3 regions of the Ornithinicoccus hortensis genome follow, and region 2 is predicted to be linked to each of the others. Evidence: predicted binding sites of a transcription regulator. Region 2 holds the regulator's gene; each other region holds the start of a gene.

What was found. Region 2 encodes LexA, which represses DNA repair genes until DNA is damaged. Its sites were predicted from a motif close to TCGAACANNTGTTCGA; they were not measured.
Region 1: a site for LexA is predicted at 2,935-2,950, ahead of FB467_RS16425 (HNH endonuclease signature motif containing protein). Genes of this name have one in related genera too.
Region 3: a site for LexA is predicted at 8,126-8,141, ahead of FB467_RS04410 (HNH endonuclease signature motif containing protein). Genes of this name have one in related genera too.

What each region holds. Positions count from the first base shown of each region.
Region 1 covers NZ_VFOP01000001.1:3,508,829-3,518,768, reverse strand. Annotated here, with positions in the region: gene FB467_RS16435 (FmdB family zinc ribbon protein) at 1-112, opposite strand, end outside; gene FB467_RS16430 (penicillin acylase family protein) at 171-2,819, shown strand; gene FB467_RS16425 (HNH endonuclease signature motif containing protein) at 3,228-4,601, shown strand; gene FB467_RS16420 (5-formyltetrahydrofolate cyclo-ligase) at 4,693-5,334, opposite strand; gene galU (UTP--glucose-1-phosphate uridylyltransferase GalU) at 5,390-6,301, shown strand; gene FB467_RS16410 (molybdopterin molybdotransferase MoeA) at 6,298-7,578, shown strand; gene moaC (cyclic pyranopterin monophosphate synthase MoaC) at 7,575-8,051, shown strand; gene FB467_RS16400 (GNAT family N-acetyltransferase) at 8,122-8,694, shown strand; gene FB467_RS16395 (hypothetical protein) at 8,777-9,886, shown strand.
Region 2 covers NZ_VFOP01000001.1:1,600,040-1,609,979, forward strand. Annotated here, with positions in the region: gene FB467_RS07465 (patatin-like phospholipase family protein) at 80-1,420, shown strand; gene FB467_RS07470 (Sir2 family NAD-dependent protein deacetylase) at 1,460-2,320, shown strand; gene FB467_RS07475 (hypothetical protein) at 2,426-2,896, shown strand; gene lexA (transcriptional repressor LexA) at 3,054-3,803, opposite strand; gene FB467_RS07485 (LysM peptidoglycan-binding domain-containing protein) at 4,036-4,551, shown strand; gene FB467_RS07490 (hypothetical protein) at 4,707-5,237, opposite strand; gene FB467_RS07495 (glycoside hydrolase family 65 protein) at 5,344-7,779, opposite strand; gene FB467_RS07500 (HAD family hydrolase) at 7,776-8,540, opposite strand; gene FB467_RS07505 (S1C family serine protease) at 8,597-9,940, opposite strand, start outside.
Region 3 covers NZ_VFOP01000001.1:959,714-969,653, reverse strand. Annotated here, with positions in the region: gene metH (methionine synthase) at 1-3,057, shown strand, start outside; gene FB467_RS04430 (VOC family protein) at 3,079-3,471, opposite strand; gene FB467_RS04425 (long-chain-fatty-acid--CoA ligase) at 3,529-5,088, opposite strand; gene FB467_RS04420 (ArsR/SmtB family transcription factor) at 5,164-5,499, shown strand; gene FB467_RS04415 (SRPBCC family protein) at 5,496-6,368, shown strand; gene FB467_RS04410 (HNH endonuclease signature motif containing protein) at 6,516-8,054, opposite strand; gene FB467_RS04405 (helix-turn-helix transcriptional regulator) at 8,250-9,233, opposite strand; gene FB467_RS19270 (ABC transporter ATP-binding protein) at 9,297-9,940, shown strand, end outside.

The DNA of each region.
Region 1 (9,940 bases), 1.9 Mb from region 2:
TGCGCAGCGCCCCGCCGCACTCCGGGCAGGTGGTCAGCGGGTCGTCGTGGAAGGACTGCTGGATGTCGAAGTTGTGGCCGCAGTCCTTGCAGGCGTATGAGTACTTGGGCACGAGAACGTAGTGTACGGCGCTGCGCCGGACTCGGCGCTCGGTGTCATACGCTCGGGGTGTGCCTGCCTCCCGTCTCCGCCGCGTCCTGCTCCCGCTGGTCGCCATCCTGGTGATCGTGCTCGTCGCGGCGGCCGTGCTCGGGGTGGGCCTGGTGCGCCGGTCGTTCCCGCAGACGGCGGGAGACCTGGAGGTCGCGGGACTGACCGCGCCGGTGACCGTCGTGCGCGACGAGCTCGGGGTGGCCCACCTGTATGCCGACACGCCGGAGGACCTCTTCCTCGCCCAGGGCTACGTCGCCGCGCAGGACCGCTTCTTCCAGATGGACCTGCGCCGGCACGTCACCGCCGGCCGCCTCTCCGAGCTGGTCGGGGAGGCGGGGGTCGAGACCGACACGGTGATCCGGACCATGGGCTGGCGCCGGGTGGCCGAGGCCGAGCTGCCGACCCTGTCCCCGGAGGCGCGGCGCTACCTGCAGTCCTACGCCGCGGGCGTCAACGCCTACCTGGCCGAGCGGCCCAGCCCCTCCCAGGTCGGGCTGGAGTACGTCCTGCTGGCCCAGACCGCGCCCGGGTACTCGATCGAGCCGTGGGACGAGGTCGACTCCCTGGCCTGGCTCAAGGCGATGGCGTGGGACCTGCGCGGCAACTACACCGACGAGCTCGCCCGCGCCCGGTTGGCCGGCGACGTGTCGTTGAACCAGCTGACCTCGCTCTACCCCGACTACCCGTTCGACCAGCACGATCCGATCCTCAGCGACGACGAGTGGAAGGCCGACCTGAGTCAGGGAGGGACGGCAGTCACCGACCCCGCGGACGAGCCGACTGACGACGCCACGACCGGCGACCGGGGCGGTGCGGTGACGCCGGGACCTGATCCGGTCCGGCCGAAGAACCCGGTCGACCTGGCGTCCTTGGAGCGGACCGAGTCCGCGCTCGCGGCGATCCCGCCGCTGCTGTCCGGCGACGACGGCGTCGGGTCCAACTCCTGGGTCGTCTCCGGCGAGCACACCGAGTCCGGTCTGCCGCTGTTGGCCAACGACCCGCACCTGGGCGTCACCCAGCCCGGGATCTGGATGCAGGCCGGTCTGCACTGCAGGGAGGTGAGCCAGGCCTGCCCGTTCGACGTCTCCGGGTTCACCTTCGCCGGCTTCCCCGGCGTGGTGATCGGGCACAACCAGAACATCGCCTGGGGGTTCACCAACCTGGATCCCGATGTCACCGACTTCTACTGGGAGGACATCGAGGACGGGCAGTACCGGCGGGAGAACACCTGGGTGCCGCTGGAGACCCGCGCCGAGACCATCCGGGTGGCCGGCGGGGAGGACGTGGAGATCGAGGTGCGCGCCACCGACCACGGCCCGATCCTATCCGATGCCATCGACGGGGTCCGGGACGCCGGCCAGAGCGCCCCGGTCAACGGGGTGGAGTCCTCCCAGCGCTACGACGTGTCCATGGCCTGGACCGGCTTGGAGAAGTCCCGGACGGCCGAGGCCGTGTTCGCGCTCAACTCCGCGACGGACTGGGAGGAGTTCCGCGCCGCGGCCAAGCTGTTCGCCGTCCCCTCCCAGAACCTGGTGTATGCCGACACCGAGGGCAACATCGGCTACCAGGCCCCCGGCCTGATCCCGGTGCGGCAGAGCTCCACGACCGGCAAACCGCCCGGCTACTGGCCATCGCCCGGGTGGGATCCGGCATACGACTGGAAGGGCTGGGTGCCGTTCAGCCAGCTCCCCTTCGTGCTGAACCCCGACGACGGGATCATCGTGACCGCCAACCAGGCCGTGTCGCGGTTCAACACCCCGTTCCTGACGACCGAGTGGGACACCGGCTACCGGTCCCAGCGGATCCTCGACCTGCTCCATGCCGCGGCTGCCGAGGGGCCCCTGACGACCGACACGATGACCACGATCCAGACCGACACCTACAGCGAGTTCGCCGATGCCCTCGTCCCGGCCCTGCTCGAGGTCGACCTGGACGACGCGTTCTACACCGAGGCCCAGGACCTGCTGCGCGACTGGGACCGGACCGCGCCCGCCAGCGGCGAGCAGTCGGCGGCCGCGACCTACTTCTACGCGGTGTGGGCCCAGGTGCTGGAGCAGACCTTCAACGACGAGCTGCCCAGCGACCTGCACGCCACCGGCAACGCCCGCTGGATGACGCTGACCGAGAACCTGCTGTCCAAGCCCGAGGACCCGTGGTGGGACGACAAGCGCACCGTGGGCGTCGTCGAAACCCGCGACGAGGTGCTGCGCAACGCGATGGTCGAGGCACGGCTGGACCTGACCCGGCGGCTGAGCAAGAACCCCGAGGACTGGGAGTGGGGCCGGTTGCACCGGGTCTCGATGAGCCACGAGGTGTTCAGCGCCGAGGGCGTGCCCGAGATCGTGCAGGGCATCTTCAGCGACGGCCCCTACGGCATGCCGGGCGGCTCGGCGCTGGTGAACGCCAACAGCTGGGACGCGGGGTCCGGGACCTACCAGGTCACCGCTGCGCCCTCGATGCGGATGGTCGTCGACCTGGCCGACCTGGACGCCTCCCGCTGGGTCAACCAGACGGGGAACTCCGGGCACCCGTTCCACCGCAACTACAACGACCAGACGCAGGCCTGGATCGAGGGGGAGACCTACCCCTGGGTGCACTCCCCGGAGGCGGTCGAGGAGGCCGGCGAGCAGACCCTGACCCTGCTGCCGCCGGGGAGCGACAACTGACGGTCCCGCGCCCACACCCACCCCAGCCCCGACCGGACGCGTGAGGTGGCGGCCGAAAATTCTCGAACATTTTTTCGTCGAACGTATTGACGAAGGTGCGGTGGGTGGGTTAGATTAGGACAAAGATTCGATCAGGGTCCCGGGGAAGGACGTTGGTCGGAGTGGCAGGTGGGATGCCGGAGGGTGGTGAGGGGAATGGCGGTACACCCGCAGGAGGAAGCGCCGATGGTGCTGACCGGGCCGCCTCACGTTCCCGGACCGTCCCAGGTTCCCGGACCGCCCCCGCTCGCCGGACCGTCTCAGGTTCCTGGACCCGTCCAGGTCGCCCCGGAACAGGTCGCCGACCCGGCCACCGGATCGGTCGCCGGGCACCCGGTAGCGCCACTGCCGCATCCGGTGGAGGCCATGGTGGCGGGGGTGGAGGCCGCCCTCGGTGCGGTGCCGCGTCAGGCGTGGGCGGGCCTGGAGGCGCCCGCGGTGCGGGCGTTGTATGCCCGGTTGTCGCGGGTGGCCGAGCAGGTCTGTGCGCACAAGATGGCCGCAGCCCGGGTGTTGGAAGCGGCCGGCACGGCCCGCCAGCACGGCGCAGCCTCGACAGGGTCGCTACTCGGGTCCGACTTCGGCGGGGACCGGCGCGAGGGCGATGAACTGGTTCGGCTCGGCGACACCCTGCACCAAGCACGCGCCGGTGCGACCGAGGACGCCTTCGGCGCCGGGCAGATCACCCGGGCCCAGGCACAGGTGATCGGCAAGATCCTCAAAGACCTACCCGAAGACGTGACCCCTGAGGAGCGGGCGACGGCAGAGACCACCCTGCTCGGCCAGGCCGGCACGATGACGCTGCGGGACCTGCGGGCCAGGGGCGACCGGATCAGCGAAGTCTTCCGGGCCACCCCGGAGCAGACCGACGCCGATGAGGAACAGGTCGTGGCCCGTCGCGAACGCCGCGCCCGGTCCCTGACCACGTTCTGGATGCGAGAGACCGGTGAGGGCACCTACCAGGGCGGCTTCACCATCCCCACCGTCCAGGGCGACCTCCTCAAGACCATCCTGGACGCGGTCGCCTCACCCCGCCGCAACCACCTCCACACCACCCGACCCGAAACCGCAACCGGCGGCGGCTCTGGTAGCTCTGCCGGGCCGGGTGGCCCGGACGGGTCGGGTGGCCGCGGTGATGACCGGTCCTACCCGCAGAAACTGGGGCAGGCGTTCTGCGCCCTGATCGAGCACACCCCGACCGACGGGTTCGTCCAGTCCGGTGGCTCGGCGGCCGTGGTCGCGGTCTCCCTGTCCCAGGAGAAACTCGCCACCGGGACCGGGTGCGGCACGACCTCGACTGGCATCCGGTTGACCGCCGGACAGATCCGCCGGTTGGCCTGCACCCAACAGATCCTGCCCCAGGTCTTCGACGGTAAGAGCCTGCCGTTGGACCACGGGACCCTGCGCCGGTTGTTCAGCAAGCACCAACGGATCGGGATCGGGCAACGCGACCAAGGATGCGCGATGCCCGGCTGTGACCGACCCCCGGGGTGGTGTGAGTTCCACCACGCCGGCAACCCCTGGTCCACCGGGGGCGAGACGAACCTGGACCAGGGCGTGATGCTCTGCGCGTTCCACCACCACCTGATCCACGACCAACACTGGCAGATCAGATTCCACCCCGGCGACGGGATCCCCGAATTCCGGCCACCCGGAGGCACCACCTGGGCCCGCAACACCCGATACCGACCACCCCGAGATCTCGGGGTGGCACCCACCCCAGCCCTGCTCAACCACCCATAACGCCGGACACCCCGACGCCAACACCCCCACGCCGACACCGACCTATGCCGCGACCTCAGGGCCCACCCAGGCCCCGGGGTCGCTCCAACTGCTACCCCTCGCGGGACGAGAACTGGTGGACGCCGTCGGCGGTGAGTACGCCCCAGACCGGGGTGTCGTGCGGTTCGTCGGGGACGTGGGGGAGCAGCTCGTGCTCGTGCAGGACGGTCACGGTGGGAGTGTCGGGCCGGAGCAGCTGCAGCGCCCGGTCGTAGTAGCCGCCACCCTTGCCGATCCGGATGCCACGACCGTCCACGCCGAGGCCGGGGGTGAACGCGACGTCGACCTCGGCCATCACGCCACGGGCCAGCGGAGTGCTGTCGGGGTCGGCGACGTCGAACCAGTCCAGCTGGCCGGACTCCAGTGACAGCGTGATCGGCATCAGCACGCGCACCCCCCGGGCCCGGAGCCGATCCACGAGGTCCTCGACCGGTGGCTCGGTGCGCCGCGACTGGTAGGCGGTCACCGTCCACCCGGCCGGGGCGTCCGGGCGGCCCGAGGCTGCGGCATACCGGAGGAACCAGTCGATCCCGGCGGTGGCGAGCCGGTCCGCCAACTCCCGGCGCCCGTCAGGTCCGAAGCCGTCGGCGAGGGCACGGCGACGGGCCAGCAGCTGCGCCCGGAGCGCCGTCTTGGCGGCCACGGGGTTGCTCTCCGGGGTGGGGGTCTGGGCGGGGGAGGAGGGGTCGGGCATGCCCCGATTGTCCCTGACCGCCCGCCCGGCGCACCGCCCACTACTGTGGGGGTCCATGAGCGAGGGTCTTAGCACAGGTATCCGCAAGGCAGTGATCCCCGTGGCCGGGTTGGGGACCCGATTCCTGCCCGCCACGAAGGCGATCCCGAAGGAGATGCTGCCGGTGGTGGACCGCCCGGCGATTGAGTACATCGTCGAGGAGGCCAACCGGGCGGGGCTCACCGACGTGTTGATGGTGACCGGTCGTGGCAAGGGCGCGATCGAGGACCACTTCGACCGGCACCACGAGCTGGAGGCGGCGCTGGAGGCCAAGGGGGACACGGTCCGGTCAGACCGGATCCGGCGCAGCAGCGACATCGACGTCCACTTCGTCCGACAGGGCGTGCCCCGCGGGCTCGGGCACGCCGTGCTGTGCGGCCGGCACCACGTGGGCGACGAAGCGTTCGCCGTGCTGCTCGGTGACGACATGATCGACGAGCGGGACCACCTGCTCGAGCAGATGATCGCGGTGCAGGCCGAGCGCGGCGGATCCGTCGTGGCCCTGATGGAGGTACCCCGGGACCAGGTGGACAAGTACGGCTGCGCCGAGATCGCGGACGGCGCGGAGGGCGACGTCGTGACGGTCACCGGCCTGGTCGAGAAGCCTCCCGTGGAGGAGGCGCCGTCCAACCTGGCGGTGATCGGCCGCTACGTCCTGCACCCGCGCATCTTCGAGGCGCTGGAGCACACCGAGCCGGGTCGGGGCGGGGAGATCCAGCTCACCGACGCCATGCTGCAACTGGCCACCGCCACGGGTGAGGGGTCGGGGATGACCGGGGTGGTCTTCCGCGGGCGCCGCTACGACACGGGCGACCGGCTCGACTACCTCAAGGCCGTGGTGCAGCTGGGCGCGGGGCACCCCGACCTCGGCGCGGACTTCAGCGCGTGGTTGCAGGACTACGTCGCGGGACAGGGAGGACAGGCATGATCACCGTCGAGGAGCACCTGGCACGGATCCTGGACCAGGTCGAGCCGGGTGAGGAGGTCGCGCTGCCGCTGGACGAGGCCGGGGGCCTGGTCCTGGCGCAGGACGTCACCTGCGGGGTGGACCTGCCGCGCTTCGACAACTCGGCGATGGACGGGTATGCCGTGGTCGCCGCCGAGCTCGAGGGCGTCGACCCGGAGCACCCGAAGCTGCTGCCCGTCCAGGGTGACATCGCCGCGGGGGCCGGCGAACCGCATACGCACACCCCGGGCAGTGTCTGGCGGATCATGACCGGGGCCCCGGTCCCCGAGGGCGCGGACTCCATCGTCCCGCTGGAGGACACCGACGAGCGCCCCCACGAGGTGCTCATCAAGGTGGCCCCGCGGGAGGGTGCCCACGTGCGGCGCGCGGGGGAGGACGCCAGGGTCGGCGACCTGCTGGTCCGGGCCGGCACCACGATCGGTCCGGCCGAGGTCGCCGTGATCGCCTCGGCCGGCATCAGCACCGTGCGGGTGCTGGCGCCGGTGCGGGTGGTGGTGCTCTCGACCGGTGACGAGCTGGTGCCGCTGGGGAGCACGCCCGGGCCGGGACAGATCCAGGACAGCAACGGGCCGATGCTGGTGTCGGCGGTGCGACGGGCCGGCTACTACGCCTCGCACCTAGGGCACCTGGTGGACGACGAGAAGAGCATCAAGGCCGAGATCACCCACCACCTCGACCACGCCGACGTCATCATCACCACCGGGGGCGTGAGCAAGGGCGCCTACGACGCGGTGAAGGCGGTGCTCACCGGCGAGGGGTCGATGGAGTTCTCCGAGGTGGCGATGCAGCCGGGCAAGCCGCAGGGCTTCGGCCTGCTCGGCAAGCGCAAAGTGCCGGTGTTCACCCTGCCGGGCAACCCGGTCAGCGCGCTGATCAGCTTCGAGGTGTTCATCCGCCCGGCGCTGGCCAAGATCTCCGGTCGGCTCGACCAGCCGGTGGTGCTGCCCGCGCTGGTCGTCGAGGGCTGGCGCACGCCGGAGGGTCGGCGGCAGTATGCCCGCGTCCGGCTCAGCCGGGACCTCACCGGGGAGTACGCCTGTGAACCGGCCGGCGGTCCCGGGTCCCACCTGGTGGCCGGGCTCGCGGCGGCCGACGGGCTGGCCATCATCGACGCGGATGCCGAGGAGGTCCAGGCGGGTGAGGAGGTCCAGGTGCACCTGCTCCGCCCCCTGCCGGAGATCGAGGCGCGACTGGCCGCGCAGGAGGAGTCCGACGCCGAGGACGAGGACCAGGGGTGAGCGGCCCCGACCGGCTGACCCACCTGCGGCCCGACGGGACCGCGCACATGGTGGACGTCTCGGCCAAGGCGGTCACGGTGCGTGCGGCCTCGGCCGAGGGGAAGGTGCTGTTGTCGGCCGCGGCGGTGGAGGCGCTGCGGGGCGGCACGGTGCCCAAGGGCGATGCCCTGGGCGTGGCCCGGGTGGCCGGCATCCAGGCGGCCAAGCGCACGCCGGACCTGGTGCCGTTGGCGCACCCGGTGGCGGTGCACGCGGTCGAGGTCGACCTCGAGGTGCAGGACGACGGGGTGCGGATCACCGCCACGGTGCGGACCGCCGACCGTACCGGGGTGGAGATGGAGGCGCTGACCTGCGTCAGCGTCGCGGCCCTGGCGCTGGTGGACATGATCAAGGCCGTGGACAAGCTGGCGACCATCACCGGCATCCAGGTGGTGGCCAAGTCCGGCGGACGCTCGGGGGACTGGTCCCGGTGAGCAGCGCGGGGGGCGCCGGGTGAGCCGGTGGCCGGTGCGGTTGCAGGCCCGGCGGCCCGACGGGTCGGTGGTGACGCTGCGACCCCTGGCCCGCGGTGACCGGGGACGGTGGCAGGAGCTGCGGGCCCGCAACCGGGAGTGGTTGCAGCCGTGGGAGGCCACCATCCCGTATGGGGTGGAGCCCCGGCTCACCTTCGGCCAGCTGCGCCGCGGGCTGGACCGGTCCGCCCGGGAGGGGCGGGCGCTGCCGTTCGTGATCGACGACGGGACGGGCGTGGTCGGCCAGATGCACCTGTTCGACGTGGTGTGGGGGCCGCGGTGCACCGGGACCGCCGGATACTGGCTGGACCGGGAGGCGGTCGGGCGGGGACTGGCGACCTGGTCGCTGGCGATGTTGATCGACCATGCGCTGACCGACTACGGGCTGCACCGGGTCGAGGTGAACATCCGGCCGGAGAACACCGACAGCCTGGCCGTCGCCCGCCGGCTGGGACTGCGCGACGAGGGGGAACGGGTCGGCCTGGTGCACGTCGCGGGGGACTGGCGGGACCACCGCAGCTTCGCCGTGACCGCGGACGAGCTGGCCGGCGGGACCCTGGTCGGGGCGCTGTCCCGGAGGTCCCCGGACCACCCCCGGAGCTAAATCGCACCAGTCACACCCGTCGCTTGGGCGACACACCGCAAAACTCCCCTCGCCGTGCTCGGCGCCTTTGTATGGTCGCCGTGTGACCCCGAGCAGCCTGATCTTCTTCGTGATCATCACGGTCTGGGCTGTCTATGTCGTCCAGCACTGGATCCGTCGCCGCGATCACGTCGCCACCGCCCGCTCGGTCGACCGGTTCTCCGAGGCGATGCGCGTCCTGGAGCGGCGCCGGGTGCTGCCCCAGATGAACGTCGCGGCACCGCAACGGCAGTCGTATGCCGTGGGCCTGTCCCGTCCGGCGCACCCCGACGTCGTGGTCAAGCGGGCCCAGCCCCGGCTGACCGTCGTCGGGGACGCTGCCACGACCGCCGGGCCGACTGTGAACACTGGGCCGACGGCGAACACCGGGCCGACTCCGGCCGCGCCGCCGACCAGGTCCAGTGCGGCGGCACCCCAGCGACGCGGCGCGACCAGCACCCGCCGCACGGTGACGGCGTCGGCTCCGTTGCTGACCCCGGCGCGCACCCGGGCGCTGGCCCTGGTCATCGGTGCCGTCCTGCTCGTCGCGGGTATCGCGCTGGCGGTCACCGGCACCTGGTGGGCCGCCCCGGCCGGGGTGGCCGCTTTCGGTGCCGCCCTCGGCTACGTCCGCTTCTCGGTCGCCCGCGCCCGACGCCGGTCCACCTCCCCGGTGCGGCACCCGTCCCGGCGCCCGCAGGTCACCCCCCGCCCGGAGCGTCGCCGCGCCCAGGCGGCCCCCGCAGCGACACGGCGCCCGGTGCGCCGGGCCAGCGGTGCCGCACGGCTCACCGGAGCCCCGGTCGCCGCCGCGCGGGTGCGCGGCTCGGCCCCGATCTACCAGGCAGCACCCGTGGCGGCCCAGGCCACCGTGACCGTTGCGGCCGCGCCGTCCCGGACCAGGGACGCCCTCTACGACGTGGAGGCGGTCGAGGCGTCGGTGCCCGCGGCCGACCTGGACCCCCGGCAGGAAGCGCCCGCCGCGCAGCTCGAGCCCGGCACCTGGCAGCCCGTCCCGGTCCCCCCGCCGACCTACACGCTCAAGGCCCGGGCACCCCGGGCCAGGGACCGTGCCGCGGCCGACACACCGGTCGAGGACCTTCCGTTCGACGGCAACGCGCTGGCCCTGGACGAGGAGTTCGAGGACCTGCCCGCCGTGCACCACGTCGGCTGACCTGACCAGGTGGCGGACCCCGCAGGGGCGGAGCATGATGAGGCGAGAGACCGC
Region 2 (9,940 bases):
CGGACTGGTCGCCACCACGTCACCCGTCGGTGCGCGTGGCGTTCACCGGGACGTCACGCGTCGGGGGTTGTCTGGCAGCGTGCTCCAGTTCCACGCCCCGACCGGTGACCCGGTCGCCGCGCAGCTCCACGCGGCGCGGGCCACCGCGCACCACGGGCCGGCCGCCACCGGCCCCCGGCACGGCACCGCGCTCTGCCTGTCCGGGGGAGGGTTCCGGGCCTCGCTCTTCCACCTCGGCGCGGTCCGCCGACTCGACGAGCTGGGGGTGCTCGGCCGGTTGCGCACGGTCAGTGCCGTCTCGGGAGGCGCCATCGTCGCCAACCTGCTCACCGACCCACGGCTGGAGTGGCCCGACCCGCTCGGCCCCTCGGGTCGGGTCGGCGGCCTGGAGGAGTTCGTCGTCGATCCGCTGCGCCGGCTGACATCGCGCAACGTGCGCACCCCGGCGCTGCTGGCCAGGCTCCGTCCCCGGAGGGGCGGCACGGCCGCCACGACCCAGGCGGTGGCCGCCGAGCTCCTGGGTGCCGTGCCCTGGTGGGACCGGGACCTGCGCGATGTCCGGCGGGCGGGGCCGGCCGTGCTCACCAGTGCGACCGAGGTCGGCTACGGCGTGACGTGGTCGTTCGCGGACGCCCGCAGCAGCGCGCCACACGGTCGGGTCGGTGACCACCGGCTGGGGTATGCCGCGCCGCCGCCTGGCCTGCGGGTCGTGGACGCCGTGACCGCCTCGCTCGCCTACCCGCCGATCTTCGAGCCGCTCGTCCTCGACGGGGCGGCGCTCGGACTGGTGGGTGGTGTCCCCGACCCGGACGAGGAGCCGCTCGTCCACGAGCTGATCGGGACGCGGATCGAGCTGGTCGACGGGGGAGTGGTGGACAACCTGGCCCTCGAGCAGGTCTGGGCCGACCACGAGGCGGTCCTGGTCAGCGACGGGGGAGCGGTGTCCCGCGGCCGGGGCCCGGGGTCGGTCCTCGGCCGGTGGTGGCACCTGATGTCGATCGCCTCCTCGGGTGGGCACACCACCCGGCTCCGGTGGTTGCGCGCGTGCTTCTCGCAGGGGCTGCTCCACGGGGCGACCTGGTCGCTGGAGTCCCCCAACGCGGTGGCCACTGCCGTCCCGGAGCACCGTCCTACCGGGGACGCCCGCCACTACCCGCCGGGGACGGTCGCCGTGATCAACCGGGTGCGGACGGACCTGGATGCCTTCGATCCGGCCGAGCAGATGGTCCTGGAGCGGCACGGATACCTGGTCTGCGACGACTCGATGCGCCGCTACGCACCCCACCTGGTCTCCCGCCCCGCGCCGGTGCGGCCGCCCCACGAGTCCGTCGAGGACCCGGCCTGGGCGGCCGAGTTGCTGGCCGGGTCCGACCGGATCACGCCGTGGGGGCGTTCGACGCCCGAGCCCAGCGCCGGGTGAGTTCCGCCAGGACCCCGCGCCACGGCATACCGTGTGCCTGTGGACCCCTCGCAGACGCTGCCCGGCCGGACCCCGGTGGACGAGGTCGCCTATGCGCGGTTGCGCGAGGTCGTGTCGGGCGGCGGTGTCGTGGTGTTGGCCGGCGCCGGGATGTCGACGGCCTCCGGGATCCCCGACTACCGCGGTCCGGACGGCCAGCGCCGGGTGCAGCCCATGCAGCATGACGAGTTCCTCGCCTCCCCGGAGAACCGGCGCCGGTACTGGGCCCGCAGCTACGCCGGCTGGCGCCGCTTCCAGGCAGCCAGCCCGAACGAGTCCCACCGTGCCGTCGCGCAGCTCGAACGGCTCGGTCTCGTCTCCGGCGTGATCACCCAGAACGTGGACGGGCTGCACCACGAGGCCGGCTCCCGCCGGGTCCTGGAGCTGCACGGCAACCTGGCCCGGGTCTGCTGCCTGAACTGCGGGGAGGTGTACTCCCGGGAGGTGGTCCACGACTGGCTGACCGAGGCGAACCCCGGGTTCCGCGTCGAGACCCAGGAGGTGCGACCGGACGGCGACGTCGTGATCCCGGAGGACGACATCGCCCGGTTCCATCTCGCCCGCTGCGTCGTGTGCGGTTCGGACCAACTCAAGCCCGACGTCGTGTTCTTCGGCGGGTCGGTGGCCAAGCCGTTGGTGGAGCAGGCGTTCGCGATGGTCGACCACGCGCGCTCCCTGCTGGTGCTGGGGTCCTCCCTCCGGGTGATGAGCGGCTACCGGTTCGTCCGGCGGGCGGCGCGTCTGGGGATCCCGGTGACGGTCGTGACCCGGGGTGACACCCGGGCGCAGGAGGAGGTCAGCCTGCGCGTCGACGCGCTGCTCGGCGACGTCCTGCCCAGGCTCGTCGCGGACCTCGCCTGAGCCGCGGTCGGTGACTTCCGGGACTACCGCGGGCGCCCAGGGAGGGCTACGTTCGGGGGAGGGACCCGGGACGTCCCCGGGACCCCGTTCGCCCGGAGGTGTGCGATGAGCATGACCAAGGACCAGGTGTCGGTGTTGGCCGGTCGCCCCGTCTTCGACCTCGACGGTCGTGCGGCCGGTGAGTTGCTCGAGGCCTTCCTCGACACGCGAGACGACCACCCGGCGTGGGGGTTGATCCAGCACGGCGAGGTGCTGCGGGTCGTGCCGCTCTACGGGGCGGTGCCGCACGAGGACGGGATCCGGGTGCCCTACTCCGGCGAGGCGATCGACTACGGGCCCACGCTGACCGAGACACCGGAGGGGGTGCACGCGACGCCCGACGAGTGGTTCAGCTACTACGGGCTCCGGGGCACCGTCGGGCCCGACCCCGAGATGGACGTCCCGCTCGAGCAGGAGCACCTCGCGCGCAACCTCTCCGGATACTCGCCCGACGTGCCCGCCGCCCATGCCGCCTCGTATGCCGGGGGGCACCATCCCGGGGCGCAACACCTGCGCAGCGCTGGCATGCGGGCCTGACCGCCGGCGCAGCCTGTTGTCAGGCACGGCATGCAGGGCCGGCACGGCCTGCACGTGACGGTGCCGCCCGCCGAAGGGGTGGAGGGTCGGCGGGCGGCACCGGTATGTGCCGCACGGGGGCGCCGCCGCCTGGGGGACGGCGCCGTGCGGAGCGGGATCAGATGCGGCGCAGCACCGCCGTGACCTTGCCGAGGATCACGGCGTGGTCGCCGTCGATCGGGTCGTAGGCCTCGTTGTGCGGCATCAACCACACCTTGCCGTCCTTGCGATTCAGCGTCTTGACGGTCGCCTCGTCGTCGAGCAGCGCCGCGACGATGTCGCCGTTGTCGGCGCTCTGCTGCCGCTGCACGACGACCCAGTCCCCGTTGCAGATCGCGGCGTCGATCATCGAGTCGCCGACCACGTTGAGCAGGAACAGTTCGCCATCACCCACCAGCTGCTTGGGCAGCGGGAAGACGTCCTCCACGGCTTCCTCGGCCAGGATCGGACCGCCGGCGGCGATCCGGCCGACCAGCGGCACGTAGCTCGCCTCGGGCCGCGCGTCCCCGATGCCGGTCTCGTCGCCGACGTCCGTGACGGGGTGCTCCCCCGTGCCCGAGGGGGCCGCGCCGGCGCCGACGGGGCGACGGTATCCGGTGGCCTGGCCGTCGGCGCCCGGGACGACGATCTCGATCGCGCGCGGGCGGTTGGGGTCGCGGCGCAGGTAGCCCTTGCGCTCCAGCATCTTCAGCTGGTGCGCGACGGAGGAGGGGGACGTGAGGCCGACGACGTCGCCGATCTCCCGCAGGCTGGGTGGGTAGCCCCGGGTGTCGACCGACTCGCGGATCATGTCCAGTACCTTGCGCTGTCGCGCGGTCAGCGCGGGACGCTCCTCGTCCCGCTCCGGGAACTCGTGGATCTTGCCCATCGTCTTCTCCTACCCCTCGGGCCCTGAAACGGCTGGTCAGCCGCTCTGTCGGTGGCGTCTGGTGTGCTTCCCGACATGAACAAGCGTACGAGCATTCGACCCGTCGGGCAAACATCTGTTCGACGCGGCGTGTCGACATTTCTCGTACGACTGTGCTACACATGAGACAGACGTTCTATCGCACGCATGTACGCGTCGAGCAGGACGACCGACGACAGAGCTGGAGGACACCATGAGCGCAGCACCCGTACTGCACGACCTGGCCGAGGCCCCGGAGCGCAGGGCCCCCCGGGGCGGCCGCGGACACCTGCGGCTGGTCCACGAGGGGGAGTTGGCGCAGGGGCATGCGCCGGTCGCGCCGCTCTCGGAGCGCGATCCGAAGGTCAGCCGTCCGCGGCTGCGCGTGCTCGCCGCCCCCGAGGTTCCGGCGGCTGCGGTCCGCGTAGCCCCTGCCCGCGTGGCCCCGGCCCGCGGGCGGATCACCCGTCGCGGTCGGCTGGTCCTGACCGGCACGGTGACGCTCCTGCTGGCGGTGACCGTGGCCGCGGTCATCGGATCGGTGCTCCCGGCGGGGGCCTCCTCGGTCGAGACCGTCGTGGTCCAGCCCGGGCAGACCCTGTCCGAGATCGCCGCGACACAGCTGCCCGACCTCTCGGTGAACTCCGCGATCGTGCAGATCCAGTTGGCCAACGACATGAACAGCCTGCAGGTGCAGGCCGGCCAGGTCCTGGAGATCCCGGGCAACTGAGCCCGTCCCTCCTGGGGAACCGACTGATCCGGGCCGTCCCGGACAGCGGAGCCCGGCCGAGAGCGAGGCTCGCGCGGACCGGCACAGTCAGGGCCCCGGAGGGGCGCTCGCACGCGATCGCGTGGGAGCCGGCGTCGGCTCGGCCAGCGCCGTGATCAGCCGGTCGGCTGGCCGGGCTCCGTGCCCTCGTCGGGTTCGTCGTCGGACTCCATGACCGCATCCCACAGGGCGGCCATCTGGTCGACTGGCAGGTAGAACCCACTGATGTTGGAGTCGAACATCAGGCCCTCAATGTCCGCCGAACTGTAGGCGGCGGCAGATTCGACGACCTGACGCGGCGGCAGGGCGATCGCCGCGAGGTCCTCGCCCTCGGCAATCATCTGCTGCTGGACCGCGAAGTGGCGTGCCCGGTGGCTGTCGGTAAAAGCCAGCAGCACCAGTTGCCCGTCGACCTCGGCCGCGGCGGGGGACTCCATCCCCTCCTCACCGACCGCGATGAACCACCAGTTCGGCAGGTTCATCGTGACGCTCCACAGGGCCGCCATGCCGGTGCGGTCCTCGGGTCCTTCGATCTGCTCGACCAGTCGGTCGATCTCCGACTCCCCGGGGGTCGGTTCACCGGTCTCCGGGAGCAGCGGATCCTGACCGGTCAGGTCCTCGGGCTGCAGTTCCTGGGGGTCGTTCATGGGTCCACCTCACCACAAGACCGTGGGCAGCGCCGCATCCGGCGGGGGGCCGACAGGCCCTGAAGGGGCCTTCGCCGGCCTGGTCACGAAGGCTTTTCCGGCGTCGTCAGGAGGTCTTCGTCGGCGTCGTCAGGAGGGGGCCCTGGCCGTCGAGGGGCACGGAAACCTGTTCGGAACCCACGGTGTGGTGTTCGCCGCGCACGGAGACCTCGACGGTCTCGCCGTCCTCGACCCGGAGGACGATCTCGTCCTGCCGCACGGTGATCCGCAGGCGCGACCCGAGCCAGGCCATCGTCCAGGAGAGCTCGGGCCACTCCGCGGGCAGCCGGGGGTCGAAGCCGAGCTGCCCGTGGCTGTCCCGCATCCCGCCGAACCCGCCCACCAGGGCGCTCCACACGCCACCGGTCGAGGCCACGTGCACGCCGTCGGTGGTGTTGCCGTGCCGGTCGTTGAGGTCGACGAACAGCCCTGCGTAGAAGTAGCGCAACGCCAGGTCGGCATAGCCGACCTCGGCCGCCATGATGGACTGCACCACCGCGGACAGCGTGGAGTCCCCGGTGGTGATCGGGTCGTAGTACTCGAAGTTGGCCCGCTTCTCCTCCGGGGTGAAATGGTGCCCGGACAGGTACATGGCCAGCACGACGTCGGCCTGCTTGAGCACCTGGAAGCGGTAGATCACCAGCGGGTGGTAGTGCAGCAGGAGGGGGCGCTTGTCGGCGGGAGTGGTCTCCAGGTCCCAGACCTCGCGCTCGAGGAAGTGCGAGTCCTGGGGGTGGACGCCCACCTCGGCGTCGTACGGGATGTGCATGCCCCGGGCAGCGGCCGCCCACTCCTCCACCTCCCCGGGGTCCAGGCTGAGCCGGGCGACCGCACGGGCGTGGCCCTCGGGGTCGACCTCGGCCAGTTCGGTGATCGCCGACACGGCCGTCTCGAGGTTGTGCCGGGCCATCACGTTGGTGAACAGGTTGTTGTTGACGACCGTGGTGTACTCGTCCGGTCCGGTCACCCCGTGGATGTGGAACGCCTTGGTCCCGTTGCCCTGCCAGAAGCCGAGGTCGGCCCACATCCGGGCGGTCTCGACCAGGATGTCCAGCCCCTCATTCAGCAGGTAGCCGCGGTCGCCGGTGGCCCGGACGTACTTGTCGAGGGCGAAGGCGATGTCGGCGTCGATGTGATACTGCGCGGTGCCCGCCGCGAAGTAGGCGGAGGCCTCCAAACCGTTGATCGTGCGCCACGGGAACAGCGCGCCCTCCTGGGCGAGCTCGTGGGCGCGGTTGCGCGCCGCGCCCAGCATCCGGTGCCGGAACTGGAGGGCGTTGCGCGCTGCCTGCGGCGTGGTGTAGGTCAGGAAGGGCAGCACGTAGATCTCGGTGTCCCAGAAGTAGTGGCCGCCGTAGCCGGACCCGGAGACCCCCTTGGCCGGCACGCCGACGTTGTCCGCGCGGGCCGAGGCCTGGGCGAGCTGGAACAGGTTCCACCGGATCGCCTGTTGCAGGGCCGGCTGCCCGGTCAGCTGCACGTCGGACCGTTCCCAGAAGGCATCCAGCCAGGCCCGCTGGTCGGCCAGCAGCGCCTCCGGGCCCGCGGGGACGACCCGGTCCAGGGTCCGCCAGCAGCGGTCGGCGAGTTCGCGTACCGGCACCCCCTTGGAGGTGTGGACCGCGACCGTCTTGGTCAGCGTGATGGGTTGGCCCTGCCGACCGGCGAGGGAGTAGACGTGCTTGGCGAGGTCCTCCTCGGCGGTGATCTCCTCGCTGTACTCGCACTCGGTCTCCAGGTGGTGCTCGGCGGCCACCGCGATGGTCATCCGGGACCCGTGGCACCGGTAGCCCAGCAGCATCCGGTCGTCCCGGACCTCGCTGGCCTGCGGGTCGAGCACGCGGCGGGAGAACTGTTCGGCCTTGCGCGGGTCCAGCCCCTCGCCCATGGCTGCCGAGCTGACGTGGTACTCGTCCGACCCGTCCTGCCGGTTCAGCAGCTGGGAGGAGATCACGACCGGGGCGTCCCCGTCCAGCAGCTCCACCTCCAGCTGCAGCTGGGCGACGTGCCGCTCGGTGAAGCTGACCATCCGGGACGACCTGATCCGGACCCGGATGCCCGCGCTGGTCGCCCAGATCACCTCGCGGCGCAGCGTCCCGTCGCGGAAGTCCAGCGTGCGGGAGTAGCCGTCCAGGTCCGCGTCGGAGAGCAGCAGCGGCTCGTCGCCGATGTAGAGCTTGATCGTCTTCGGGTCCGGCACGTTGACGATGGTCTGGCCGACCCGGGCCAGGCCGAAGGCGTCCTCGGCGTGCTCGATCCGCCAGGTCTCGTGGAAGCCGTTGACGTAGGTGCCGTGGGTGTGGGTGTCGCGGCCCTCCTCGGGGTTGCCGCGCATGCCGAGGTAGCCGTTGCCGACGGCGAACAGCGTCTCGGTCTGTCCCAGGTCGGTGGTGTCGTATGCGGTCTCCGTCAGTGCCCACTTATCGACCGGGAAGCGGGTCCGGTCCAGCGGGTCGACGGGGGCCGGAGGCAGGTGGGGGGAGGGGTACTTCAGGTGCGTCATCCGGCACCGCCCTCGCCGCCGAGTTCGTCCGGATCCACCGGGTCGCTGGCCACGATGAGCTCGGCCAGGTCCGCGACGACGAGCTCGGCCCCGGCCTCGCGGAGGGCCCTCGACCCCGCCCCCCGGTCCACGCCGACCACCAGACCGAAGTCACCGGCGGCCCCGGCCCGGACCCCGCTCAGCGCGTCCTCCAGGACGACGCACAGGGAGGTCGGCACCCCCAGCTGGCCGGCGGCGTAGGTGAAGGTGTCCGGCGCCGGCTTGCCGGGCAGCCCGTGCTCGGTGGCCACGAGCCCGTCGACCACCACGGTGAACCGGTCGGCCAGCCCGGCCGTCCGCAGTACGTCGCCAGCGTTGCGCGAGGAGCTGACCACGGCCACCTGGACCCCGCACTCGGCGAGGTGGTCCAGCAGGAGGACGGAGCCGGCATACGGCTCGATCCCCTCGGTGTGGAGCACCTCGTTGAACAGGGCGTTCTTGCGGTTGCCGAGCCCGCAGACGGTGAGTTCGTCGGGGCTGTCCGACGGATCCCCGTGGGGCAACTCGATCCCCCGGGAGGCCAGGAAGGTGGCCACCCCCTCGTACCGCGGCTTGCCGTCGACGTGGGCGAAGTAGTCCTCGTCGGTGTACGGCTCCTGGCCACCGCGGTCGGCCAGGAAGTCGGTGAACATCCGGCTCCAGGCCCGCATGTGGACCTCGGCCGTGGGGGTCAGCACCCCATCGAGGTCGAACAGGGCTGCGTCGTAGTCGTCCCACTGCACCCGCCCAGCGTAGGGGACGGCGGGGGTGCCGGGGCACCCCGTGGTCGGTCGGGACGCTAGAAGATGCTGAAGCTGGCGAACGCGCGGTCCAGCGCCTCCAGGTCCTGCTCGGTCGCCACGTAGGTCACCATCACCGCCGTGTAGGTCTGGTCGTGGTCGGAGGCGAGCAGCGTCACGACGAGACCGTCGGTGTCCTGGCAGTCGCTCCAGATCTGGTAGAGGCCCCGGTACATCGCATCGGAGAACTCCTCGGTGACCTGCTCGGCGCACACGTCCTCGTACGTGTAGTGGCTCAGGATGTCCCGCTCATGACCCTGGTAGGGCCGCAGGTAGAAGACGAGCCCGGGGTGGGTCCAACCGGCGCGGAAGGCCGCCATGTCGTCGGAGGCCCCGATGAAGGGCCACCCCTCCGGGGAGTTGTCCGAGGAGGTCTCGCGGTCGTTCCAGCGGACCGGGACATCGACCTGGATCGACCCAGTGTCGTCCACGACAGTCTCGTAGACGCCCTCCTCGTCCGGGGGGGCCGGGGTGTCCTCGCCCCCGCCGCCGGCGACCTCGTCCCCGACCTCCTCCGCCAGGGACAGGATCGGCTCCAGCTCGAGGTCGCCGTTGATCTCCCCGCGCAGCACCTGGGCGGTGTCCCAGCGCAGCACCTCCACGCTCAGCGTGTTGTGGCCGCTGGTCCGCACGACGTCGCAGTACTCGGCGTAGGTGCCCTGCTGGGCCATCGGCATCCCGTTCAGGGTGAGCACGATGTCCCCCGGCAGGAGGCCGGCCCGGGCGGCGGGAGAGCCGGCCTTCACCCCGGCCACCCAGATGCCGCTGATCGCCAGCTGGTCGTCGAAGACCGGCCAGCCGTTGATGCCCAGCGACTCGACGTCCCCGTCCCCCAGGGACTCGACCATCGGCTGGGCGAGGTCGGCGGCGATCGCCCAGAACTGGTTCGAGGCACCCTCGCGCAGCGCCCCTCCGGCGAAGTTCACCGCCACGACCTCGCCGTCCACCGAGATGAGGGGGCCGCCGGAGTTGCCCGGCTGGATCGTGGCGTCGTGCTCGATCGTGTGCGCGATCGAGGAGGACCCGGTGATGTCGCCGTTGGCCTTGGCCTTGGAAACGATCCCCTTGGTCAGCGTGTACTCCGGGTCGCCGAGCGGGAAGCCCGCGGCGTAGACGTCCAGCCCCGGCACCACCTCGTCGTCCGACCACCGCAGGTAGGGCACGGCACCGTCGACGTCGACCCTGATCAGGGCCAGGTCGCTGCACTCCGAGGCGCCGAGCACCGTGGCGTTGTAGCTGGTGCTGGTGTCCCCGCCGATGTAGACCTCGAGGGTGCCCGCCCCGGTCACGACGTGGTTGTTGGTGACCGCCAGCCCGTCCTCGCTGATCAGGAACCCGCTGCC
Region 3 (9,940 bases), 640 kb from region 2:
GAGCTGGGCCGCCGGGTCCCGGTCATCGTCTCCGGCACCATCACCGACGCCTCCGGCCGCACCCTGTCCGGACAGACGCCCGAGGCGTTCGCCGTCTCCACCCAGCACGCCGACCTGCTCGCCCTGGGCCTGAACTGCGCGCTCGGACCCGAGGCGCTGCGCCCCCACCTGCGGGAGATCGCCGGCTCCACCGAGGCCCTGGTCTCCGTGCACCCCAACGCCGGGCTGCCCAACGCCTTCGGCGGCTACGACGAGACCCCCGAGCAGATGGCCCGGGTCATCGGCGAGTTCGCCGAGGAGGGCCTGGTCAACATCGTCGGCGGGTGCTGCGGCACCACCCCCGAGCACATCACCGCGATCGCCGACGCCGTGCGCGAGGCGAGCCCGCGCACCCCCGGCACGCGGACGGCATACCTGCGGTTGTCCGGCCTCGAGCCGTTCACCCTCACCCCCGAGACCAACTTCGTCAACGTCGGTGAGCGGACCAACATCACCGGCTCGCCCAAGTTCAAGAAGGCCGTGCTGGAGGGCGACTGGGACGCCGCCGTGCAGATCGCCCGCCAACAGGTCGACGCCGGCGCGCAGCTGATCGACGTCAACGTCGACGAGGGGATGCTCGACGGGGTCCAGGCGATGACCCACTTCCTCAACCTGCTGGCCGGCGAGCCGGACATCTCCCGGGTGCCCGTCATGGTCGACTCCTCGCGCTGGGAGGTGCTGGAGGCGGGCCTGGAGTGCCTGCAGGGCCGCGGGGTGGTCAACAGCATCTCGCTCAAGGACGGCGAGGAGGAGTTCCTGCGCCGCGCCGAGCAGGTCAAGCACTACGGGGCGGCGGCCGTCGTGATGGCCTTCGACGAGCAGGGGCAGGGCGACACCCTGGAGCGCCGCACGCAGATCTGCGAGCGCGCCTACCGGCTGCTCACCGAGCAGGTCGGCTTCGACCCGCACGACATCATCTTCGACCCCAACGTGCTCACCGTCGCGACCGGCATGTCCGAGCACGACCGGTATGCCCTGGACTTCATCGAGGCCACGCGCTGGATCAAGGAGCACCTGCCCGGCGCGCTGGTCAGCGGCGGCATCTCCAACGTCTCGTTCTCCTTCCGCGGCAACAACACCGTCCGCGAGGCGATGCACGCGGTCTTCCTCTACCACGCGATCCGCGCCGGGCTGGATATGGGCATCGTCAACGCCGGCATGCTCGGCGTCTACGAGGAGATCGACCCCACGCTGCGTGAGGCGGTCGAGGACGTCGTCCTGGCCCGGCGCGAGGACGCCACCGACCGGTTGATCGAGCTCGCCGAGTCCTACAAGGGCCAGACCAAGGAGGTGTCCGCCAGCGCCGCCCTGGCCTGGCGCGACGCCCCCGTGGTCGAGCGGATGCGGCACGCGCTGGTGCACGGCATCAGCGACTACGCCGTCGAGGACGCGGAGGAGGCCTACCAGGAGCTGGGCTCCGCCCTGGAGGTCATCGAGGGCCCACTGATGGACGGCATGGACGTGGTCGGGGACCTGTTCGGCTCCGGCAAGATGTTCCTGCCCCAGGTGGTCAAGTCCGCCCGGGTGATGAAGAAGGCGGTCGCCCACCTGACCCCCTACCTGGAGGCCGCCGCCGTGGACACCGGCGGGCACACCAAGGGCAAGATCGTGCTGGCCACCGTCAAGGGCGACGTGCACGACATCGGCAAGAACATCGTCGGCGTCGTGCTCGCCTGCAACGGTTACGACGTGACCGACCTCGGCGTGATGGTCCCCGCCGAGAAGTTGCTGGACACCGCCGCCGACCTGGGCGCGGACATCGTCGGCGTCTCGGGGCTGATCACCCCCAGCCTGGACGAGATGGTCGGCGTCGCCACCGAGATGCGCCGCCGCGGGCTGCGGACCCCGCTGCTCATCGGCGGCGCCACGACCAGCGCGGCCCACACCGCCGTGAAGATCGATCCCGCCTACGACGGCACCGTCGTCCACGTCATCGACGCCAGCCGCGCGGTCGGCGTCGCCACCGAGGTCATAGGCCGCGAGGAGGAGATCGCCACCCGGGTCGGGCAGGAGTACGCCCGGCTGCGCGAGCGGCACGGCGACAAGCAGGTCCCCCTGGTCGACCTCCCCACCGCCCGGGAACAGTCCCGCCCCGTGAGCCGGTCGTCCGTCCCGGCCCCGAACCGGCTCGGCCGCGAGATCCTCGAGCCCGACCTGCGCGAGCTGGTCGACATCATCGACTGGACCCCGTTCTTCACCGCCTGGGAGCTGCGTGGCACCTTCCCCAAGATCCTGGACGACCCCCGCCAGGGCGAGGCCGCCAGCCAGCTCTACAGCGAGGCCCGCACCCTCCTGGACCGGATCCTGGACGAGGGGCTGCTCCGCGCCCGGGGCGTGGTCTCGCTCTGGCCGGCCCGCCGCTCCGGCGACGACATCCTGGTCCTCGACGCGAGCGCCGACCACCCGGCGGAGGCACCGCCGCTGGCCACACTGCATACGCTCCGGCAGCAGCGCAAGCGGGAGAACGGCTACCTGGCCCTGGCCGACTTCGTCGGCTACGAGGACGACCACGTCGGCGGCTTCGCCGTCTCCATCCACGGTGCCGAGGAACTGGCCGCGCAGTTCCGCGCGAACCACGACGACTACACCGCGATCATGGTCCAGGCGCTCGCCGACCGGCTGGCCGAGGCGTTCGCCGAGTGGCTGCACCTCTACGTCCGCCGCGACATGTGGGGCTACGCCCCCGACGAGGACCTGCCCCTCATGGAGCTCATCCGCGAGCGCTACCAGGGCATCCGCCCCGCCCCCGGCTACCCGGCCCAACCGGATCACACCGAGAAGTTCACCCTGTTCGACCTGCTCGACGCCGGCGAGGTCGGGATGGAACTCACGGAGTCCTGCGCGATGACCCCCAACTCGGCGGTCTCCGGCATCATCTTCGCCCACCCGGACTGCCGCTACTTCGCCGTCGGCAAACTGTCCGAGGACCAGGTCAAGGACTACGCCGCCCGCAAGGGTTGGACCCTCGCCGAGGCGGAGAAGTGGCTCGCTCCGAACCTGGGCTACGTCCCCGCCTGACCGCACCGCACCTGGCCGAGCTCACTCCCAGGTGACGGCCTGCTCCGCGAACTCCTGTTCCCGCTGCACCGGCACCACGCAGAAGACCAGGCCCCCGGGGTCGCGCAGGATCGCATACCCCGTGCGGTCCTCCAGGACCTCGGCGCCGAGGGCCACGACCCGGGCGACCTCCGCGGGGACGTCATCGGTCTCGATGTCCAGGTGCACCCGCGGCGCGGTCCCGCTGCCGGTCCGCTGCACCTCCAGACCGACCCCTCCCGGCAACGACGGCAACTCCAGGTAGGGGTCCTCCTCCGAGGGCCCCTGCGCCGAGACGGACGGGCCCCCGAGCACCCCGGACCAGAAGGTCGTGGCGGCCGCGGCGGACTCCTCCGGGTGGTCGATGAGCACGACTCCAATTCGACTGCGATGCATGACTCCACGATAGGAGCAGCACCGGCCGTCCGCTCGTCGGAAGCCCGGCGCCGCGGGTCAGCCCAGTTCGCGCTTGAGGATCTTGCCCGTCGCGGTCATCGGCAGGTTGCCCACGATCTCCACGCTGCGTGGGTACTTGTAGGCGGCGAACTGCTCCTTGCCCCAGGCCACCAGCTCCTCGGCGGTCACCTCGGCCCCCTGCTCGGGGATCACGAACGCCTTGATCTCCTCACCCAGGGACTCGTGCGGCACCCCGATCACCGCCGCCAGCGAGACGGCCGGGTGGCTCATCAGGACCTCCTCGAGCTCGCGGGGGTACACGTTGAACCCGCCGCGCAGGATCATGTCCTTGGCTCGGTCGACGATGTAGTAGTACCCGTCGGCGTCCTTGCGGCCCAGGTCTCCGGAGCGGAACCAACCGTCCCGCATCGCCTCGTCGGTGGCCTCCGGCCGGTTGTAGTAGCCCTTCATGATGTTGGGCCCCTTGATCGCGATCTCGCCCACCGCATCGGGGTCTGCGGTCAGGTCGACCTCGGACCAGTCGGCCTGGATGAGCTTCATCTCCACCTCGGGGATGGGCACCCCGATCGACCCGACCCGCGGGTCCTCCCCGAAGACCGAGAAGGAGGCGACCGGCGAGGTCTCCGACAGGCCGTACCCCTCCAGGATCGTCACCCCGAACCGTTCCTTGAATGCCTTGTGCACCTCGACCGGCAGCGCCGACCCACCGGCGGCCGCGACCCGCAGGTTCTTCGCGATCGCCCCGACGTCGACGGTGTCGTCCAGCGCCCCCAGCAATCCCCAGTACATCGTCGGCACCCCGGCAAAGAAGCTCACCTGCTCCCGCAGCATGAGCCCCAGGGCCGCCTTCGCCTCGAACCTCGGCAACATCACGACGGTGCCGCCGAAGGCGAAGCCGGCGTTCTGGATGACCGTCTGCCCGAAGGAGTGGAACAGCGGCAGCACGCACAGGTAGGTGTCCGGCCGCTCCGCGTCCGCATCGAACAACTGGTCCGAGACCAGCGCGTTGGACAGCATGTTGGAGTGCTTGAGCTCGGCCCCCTTGGGCTGGCCCGTCGTGCCCGAGGTGTAGAGGATCACGGCCGTGTCGTCATCCGCGGTCTCGTGCGAGGAGAAGGTCGGCTCCTGCCCGGCCATGCCCTGCCCCAACGTGCTGGTGCCTTCGATCGGGGAGTCGGCCCCGGGATCGGCCGTGATCACCAGGAAGTGCTCGCACGAGTCGACCTGCTCGAAGGCCGCGTGCCCTTCCTGCGCCATCGGCAACTCCGGGGTCCCTTCGAAGCAGACGTATGCCGTGGCCTCCGAGTCCTTCAGGTGATACGCGACCTCCCGGGCCTTGAGCAGCACGTTGAGCGGCACCACCGTCGCGCCGGTCTTGAGGATGCCGAAGTAGACCATCGAGAAGTACGGCAGGTTGGGGCAGCTCAGCGCCACCTTGTCCCCCGGCCCGACGCCCTTGCCGGCCAACAGGTTCGCGACCTGGTTGGCCGCCCCGTTCACCTGGGCGTAGGTGAGTCGAGTGTCGCCGAGGACGATCGCCTCCCTCGTCGGGTAGCGCTCGGCGGACCGTTCCAGCAACATTGACAGGTTCGACATGGGGTAAACGTACTGGCCGGTCACCCGTTGCGCGACCCCTTGCCCGCCACTTCTGTCCCTGCAATAGTTAACTTGATGGTTAACTCTTATCCGGACCCGAGCACGGCGGTCTTCGCCGCGCTCGGCGACCCCACCCGGCAGCACCTGGTGCGCCTGCTCGCCACCGGGGAGAGCACCGTCTCCGCGCTGGCCGCCCAGCTGCCGATCAGCCTGCCCGGGACCCTCAAGCACCTCGGCGTCCTGGAGCGCGCCGGCATCATCGACCGCACCAAGTCCGGCCGCACCGTCACCGTCTCGCTGCGCCCGCAGTCGCTGGCCGACGCCGAGGCCTGGTTGCGCCGCAACCGCACCTTCTGGACCCAACAGCTCGGCAACCTCGCCGACTCGTTCACCACCGAGGAGCAGGGATGAACCAGACGCTCGTCGTCACCCAGCACGTCGCCGCCCCACCCGAGACCGCGTATGCCGCCTGGCTGAGCCCCGAGGCCCTCGCCACGTGGTGGTGGGTCGCGATGGACGACACGACCTACCAGGTCGACGGCCGGGTCGACGGCACCTACCGGATCGTCTCGCCCGCTGCGGGCATCGGCGTCGAGGGCCGCTTCCTCGCCCTGGAGCCACACCGGCTGATCGAGATGACCTGGGTCTGGCTCGACCAGGACCGCCCCGGGCCCGAGGAGCACGTCCGCGTCGAGTTCGCCCCCCGCGACGGCGGCACACTCATCACGGTCACCCACACGGTCGCGCCGGACGGGGATGTCGAGGCCTACCGGCAGGGATGGGAGTACGTCCTGGGCAACCTGGCATCCTCCTCAGCCCGCTCCGTCACGCTGACCCAGCAGGTCCCCGCCCCCCGCAGCGAGGTGTACGCCGCCTGGCTGACACCCGAACGCCTGGCCACCTGGTGGTGGGCCGGGCTGCCGGACACGACCTACGAGGTCGATGCCCGGCCCGGCGGCCGGTTCCGGATCCGCTCCGAGTCGGCCGGCATCGGCGCGACCGGTAGCTACCGCGAGCTGATCGAGCCAGAGCGGATCGTCATGTCCTGGACCTGGGAGACCGGGGACGGCAGGTCGCCCGAGGACATCGTGACCGTCGAGTTCACCGATCTCGACCAGCCGGCCGGCGCCAGTGCCAGTCCCAGTGCCGACACCCTGGTCACCCTCACGCACGCGTTCGCCGTCCCCCTGAGCGACACCAGCAACCTCGAGTCGGGCTGGGCCGACGTCCTCCACGCTCTCGCCGAGGCCCGCCTGGCAGCCGCCTCACCCGAGGACTGACCGGACTGACCGCCGTATGGCCGCGCCCCGGCGAGGACATCGGCAGTCCCATACGCCCGGACACCACCCCGGGGTGCTAGTGGGCGTGCCGGTGTCCCGGGCCCCGTGTGGGGGTCCGGGTCCGGTGGTCCGGTGGGTGGGTTGGGGTCAGGCTGTTGTGGGGGCCACCCCGAGATCTCGCGGTGGACGGTACCGGGCATTCCTCACCCAGGCGTCCTTGGGTGCCCCGGGTGCCCGGAACTCCGGGATCCCGTCCTCGGGGTGGAACCTGATCACCCACCCCTGCTCATGCACCAGGTGGTGGTGGAACGCGCACAACATCACGCCCTGGTCCAGGTCCGTACGCCCTCCAGCAGCCCACGGCTGCCCCGCATGATGCAACTCACACCACCCCGGAGGACGGTCACACCCGGGCATCACACACCCCATGTCCCGCTGACCGATCGCGATCCGCTGATGCCGAGTGAACAACCGCCGCGCGACCCCGTGATCCAACGGCAACGACGACCCGTCAAAGACCTGCGGCAACACCCTTTGGTTACACGCCAACCGGCGAATCTCCCCGGCCGTCAACCGCACCCCGGTCGAGGTCGTCCCACACCCGATCCCCGAGACCAGCTTCTCCTGCGACAACGAGACCGCGACCACCGCCGCCGAACCCCCGGCCGGCGCGTACCCATCGGTCGGGGCATGCTCGATCAACGCACAGAACGCCTGACCCAACCGCTGCTGATACGACCCCTCATCCACCACACCCACCGGCCCACCGCCACCACCGGCCCCGGCGCCGCCGACACCACCAGTGCTGCCGACACCACCAGTGCTGCCGGCGTTACCGACGGCCGGGCCGAAAGCGCCCGTGGCATTACCCGACCCGTTACCGGCCCCGTTGCTGTTCGTCGGGTTGTCGGTGCGGCGCAAGTGGTTGCGGCGGGGAGAGGCGACCGCGTCCAACATCGTCTTCAACAACTCCCCGGCCACGGTCGGGATGGTGAACCCGCCCTGGTACGTCCCGGCCCCCGTATCCCGCATCCAGAACTCCGTGGCAGCCCACGCCGCCCGCTCCCGCGCCCGCACCACCTGTTCCTCATCCCGGTCCACCTGGTCCGGGGGACGGAACGCCTCAGTGATCCGGTCCCCACGGGCCCGCAGGTCCCGCAAACTCAACCCCGGCGCCTCACCCAACAACGTGGCCTCCGCGGCCTCCCGCTCCCCCTGCGTCACGTCACCGTCCAGGCCGCCCAGGATCGACCCGATCACCTGCGCCTGCGCCCGCGTGATCTCCCCGGCAGCAAACGCCCCCTCAGTCCCAGACGCCTTCGCACGCGCCAACGTCTGTCCCAGGCGGACCAGGCCATCACCCTCACGCCGGTCCCCACCAAAGTCCCCACCCAGCAACGACCCCGTCGACGCCGCCCCCGCGGCCTTGGCCGTCCCCGCGGTCTCCAACACCCTCGCGGCGGCCATCTTGTGCGCCGACAACCGCTCGACCACCCGCGCCACCCGCCCGTACAACGACCGCACCACCGCCGGCTCCAACCCCGCCCACGCCTGCACCGAAGCCGACCCCAACGACGCCTCCAACCCCGCCACCATCAACTCCACCGGATGCTCCCGCACCACCACATGCCCCGGCGCGAGGCCGTGCTCTGGCGTCTCGTCCGCTACCAACGGTTGTACCGCCACGACCCCCCACCTCCCACGGGCAAACCCCACCTGCCACACCCGGCCAGCAACCCTTCCCCAACGGCCACGAACCGAACGTTTGTCCTAATCTAAACCCACCACCCCCACCTCGTCAATACGTTCGACGAAAGAATGTACGAAAAGTTTTCAAACCCACCACCCAGCGCCCAACAGCGCCGCGATCGCCGACGAGTGTCACGGGTCGCTTGCGTGGACGGCGGACGCCACCCGGTCCGCGAAGCCGCGGGCAGCAGCCAGCACCTCGTCGGGCCCGACCAGCTCCCACTCCAGCTCCGCGGGGATCCAGATCAGGGCGGCCAACAGTTCCTGGGCGGTCGACCCCCAGATCGGCCATTCGACGGTCCCAGCAGGACCCTCGACGGCCTTGCTGGCCCAGGGACCGAAGTGGGCACGCACCTCCTCCAGGGATGCCCGCATCCGCACCACAGCCTCGAGCCGGCGGAAGTTGCCGCCACTCCCCCCGCCATGCGCCTGCTGCACGAACTCGGCAGCGTCCTTGGCCGGCAGTTCGCGCTCGGGGACCCGCACCCCGGTCGCCAGCACACGGGACAGCCTGTCGATCCGGAAGGTACGCCAGTCCACCCGGTCGACGTCCCAGGCCACGAAGTACCAGTTGCGCCCGCGCGGCACCAGCGAGTGCGGCTCCACGTGCCGCCCCGATTCCCGGCCCGCCCGGTCGGTATAGCGGAAGCGCAGCCGTTCGTGGTCGCGGCAGGCCAGCGCGAGCTGGGCCAGCACGTCGGCATCGATCGGCACTCCCGGACGGTTGGCCGGGACTGTGTGCTCCTGCAGGGCGCTCACCCTCCGGCGCAGGTTGCGCGGCAACACCTGCTCGATCTTGGCGAGCGCCGACAATGACGTCTGGTCGCCGTCGCCCACCCCTGACAGTGCCGCCGTGCGCAGCCCCACGGCGATGGTGACCGCCTCGTCATCGTTCAGCAACAGCGGCGGGACGGTGCTGCCACTCTCCAACTGGTAGCCGCCCGCGACCCCGGGGCTGGCGCCAACCCGATAGCCGAGCTCGCGGAGCCGATCCACGTCACGACGCAGGGTCCGCTCGGAGACGCCGAGCCGCCCCGCGAGCTCGGGCCCCGCCCAGAACCGGTGCGTCTGCAAGAGGGACAGGAGCCGGAGAGCGCGTGCGGTCGGATCTGACATACCCAGAACCTTAGGGAACAACGCGGCCAGGATCTGGCCGCAATGGCCCATAACCTCCCAGACATGACATCACCGATCATCAGGACCGAAGGGCTGCACAAGCAGTTCGCCGGCAAGAACGGCACCACCATCACGGCGGTCAAGGACCTCACGATGGACGTCGAGGAGGGCTCCCTGACCGCGTTCCTGGGGCCCAACGGGGCGGGCAAGTCCACGTCGCTGCGCATGCTCACGACCCTCCTCGCACCCACCTCCGGCAACGCCACCGTCTGCGGGTTCGACATCACCCGCGACCCCGCACAGGTCCGCGCCCGGATCGGCTACATCGGGCAGAAGAACGGCGCTGGCCTCTACCAGAGGGTCCGCGACGAGCTCGACATCCAGGGCTCGCTCTACGGCCTCACGAGCCGTCAGACCAGGGAGCGGGTGACCGAACTGGTCGACGTCCTGGGCCTGGGCGAGGTCGTGGACCAACCGACCATGAAGCTCTCCGGCGGCCAGCGACGCCGGGTCGACATCGCCCTCGGACTCATCCCCGGCCCCCGCCTGCTCTTCCTCGACGAGCCGTCCACCGGCCTCGACCCACAGTCCCGTGCCCACCTGTGGGAACTGGTGCTCCGGCTACGCGAGCGCTACGGGATGACCCTGCTGCTGACCACGCACTACCTGGACGAGGCCGACAACTTCGCCGAGCGGGTCCTCGTGGT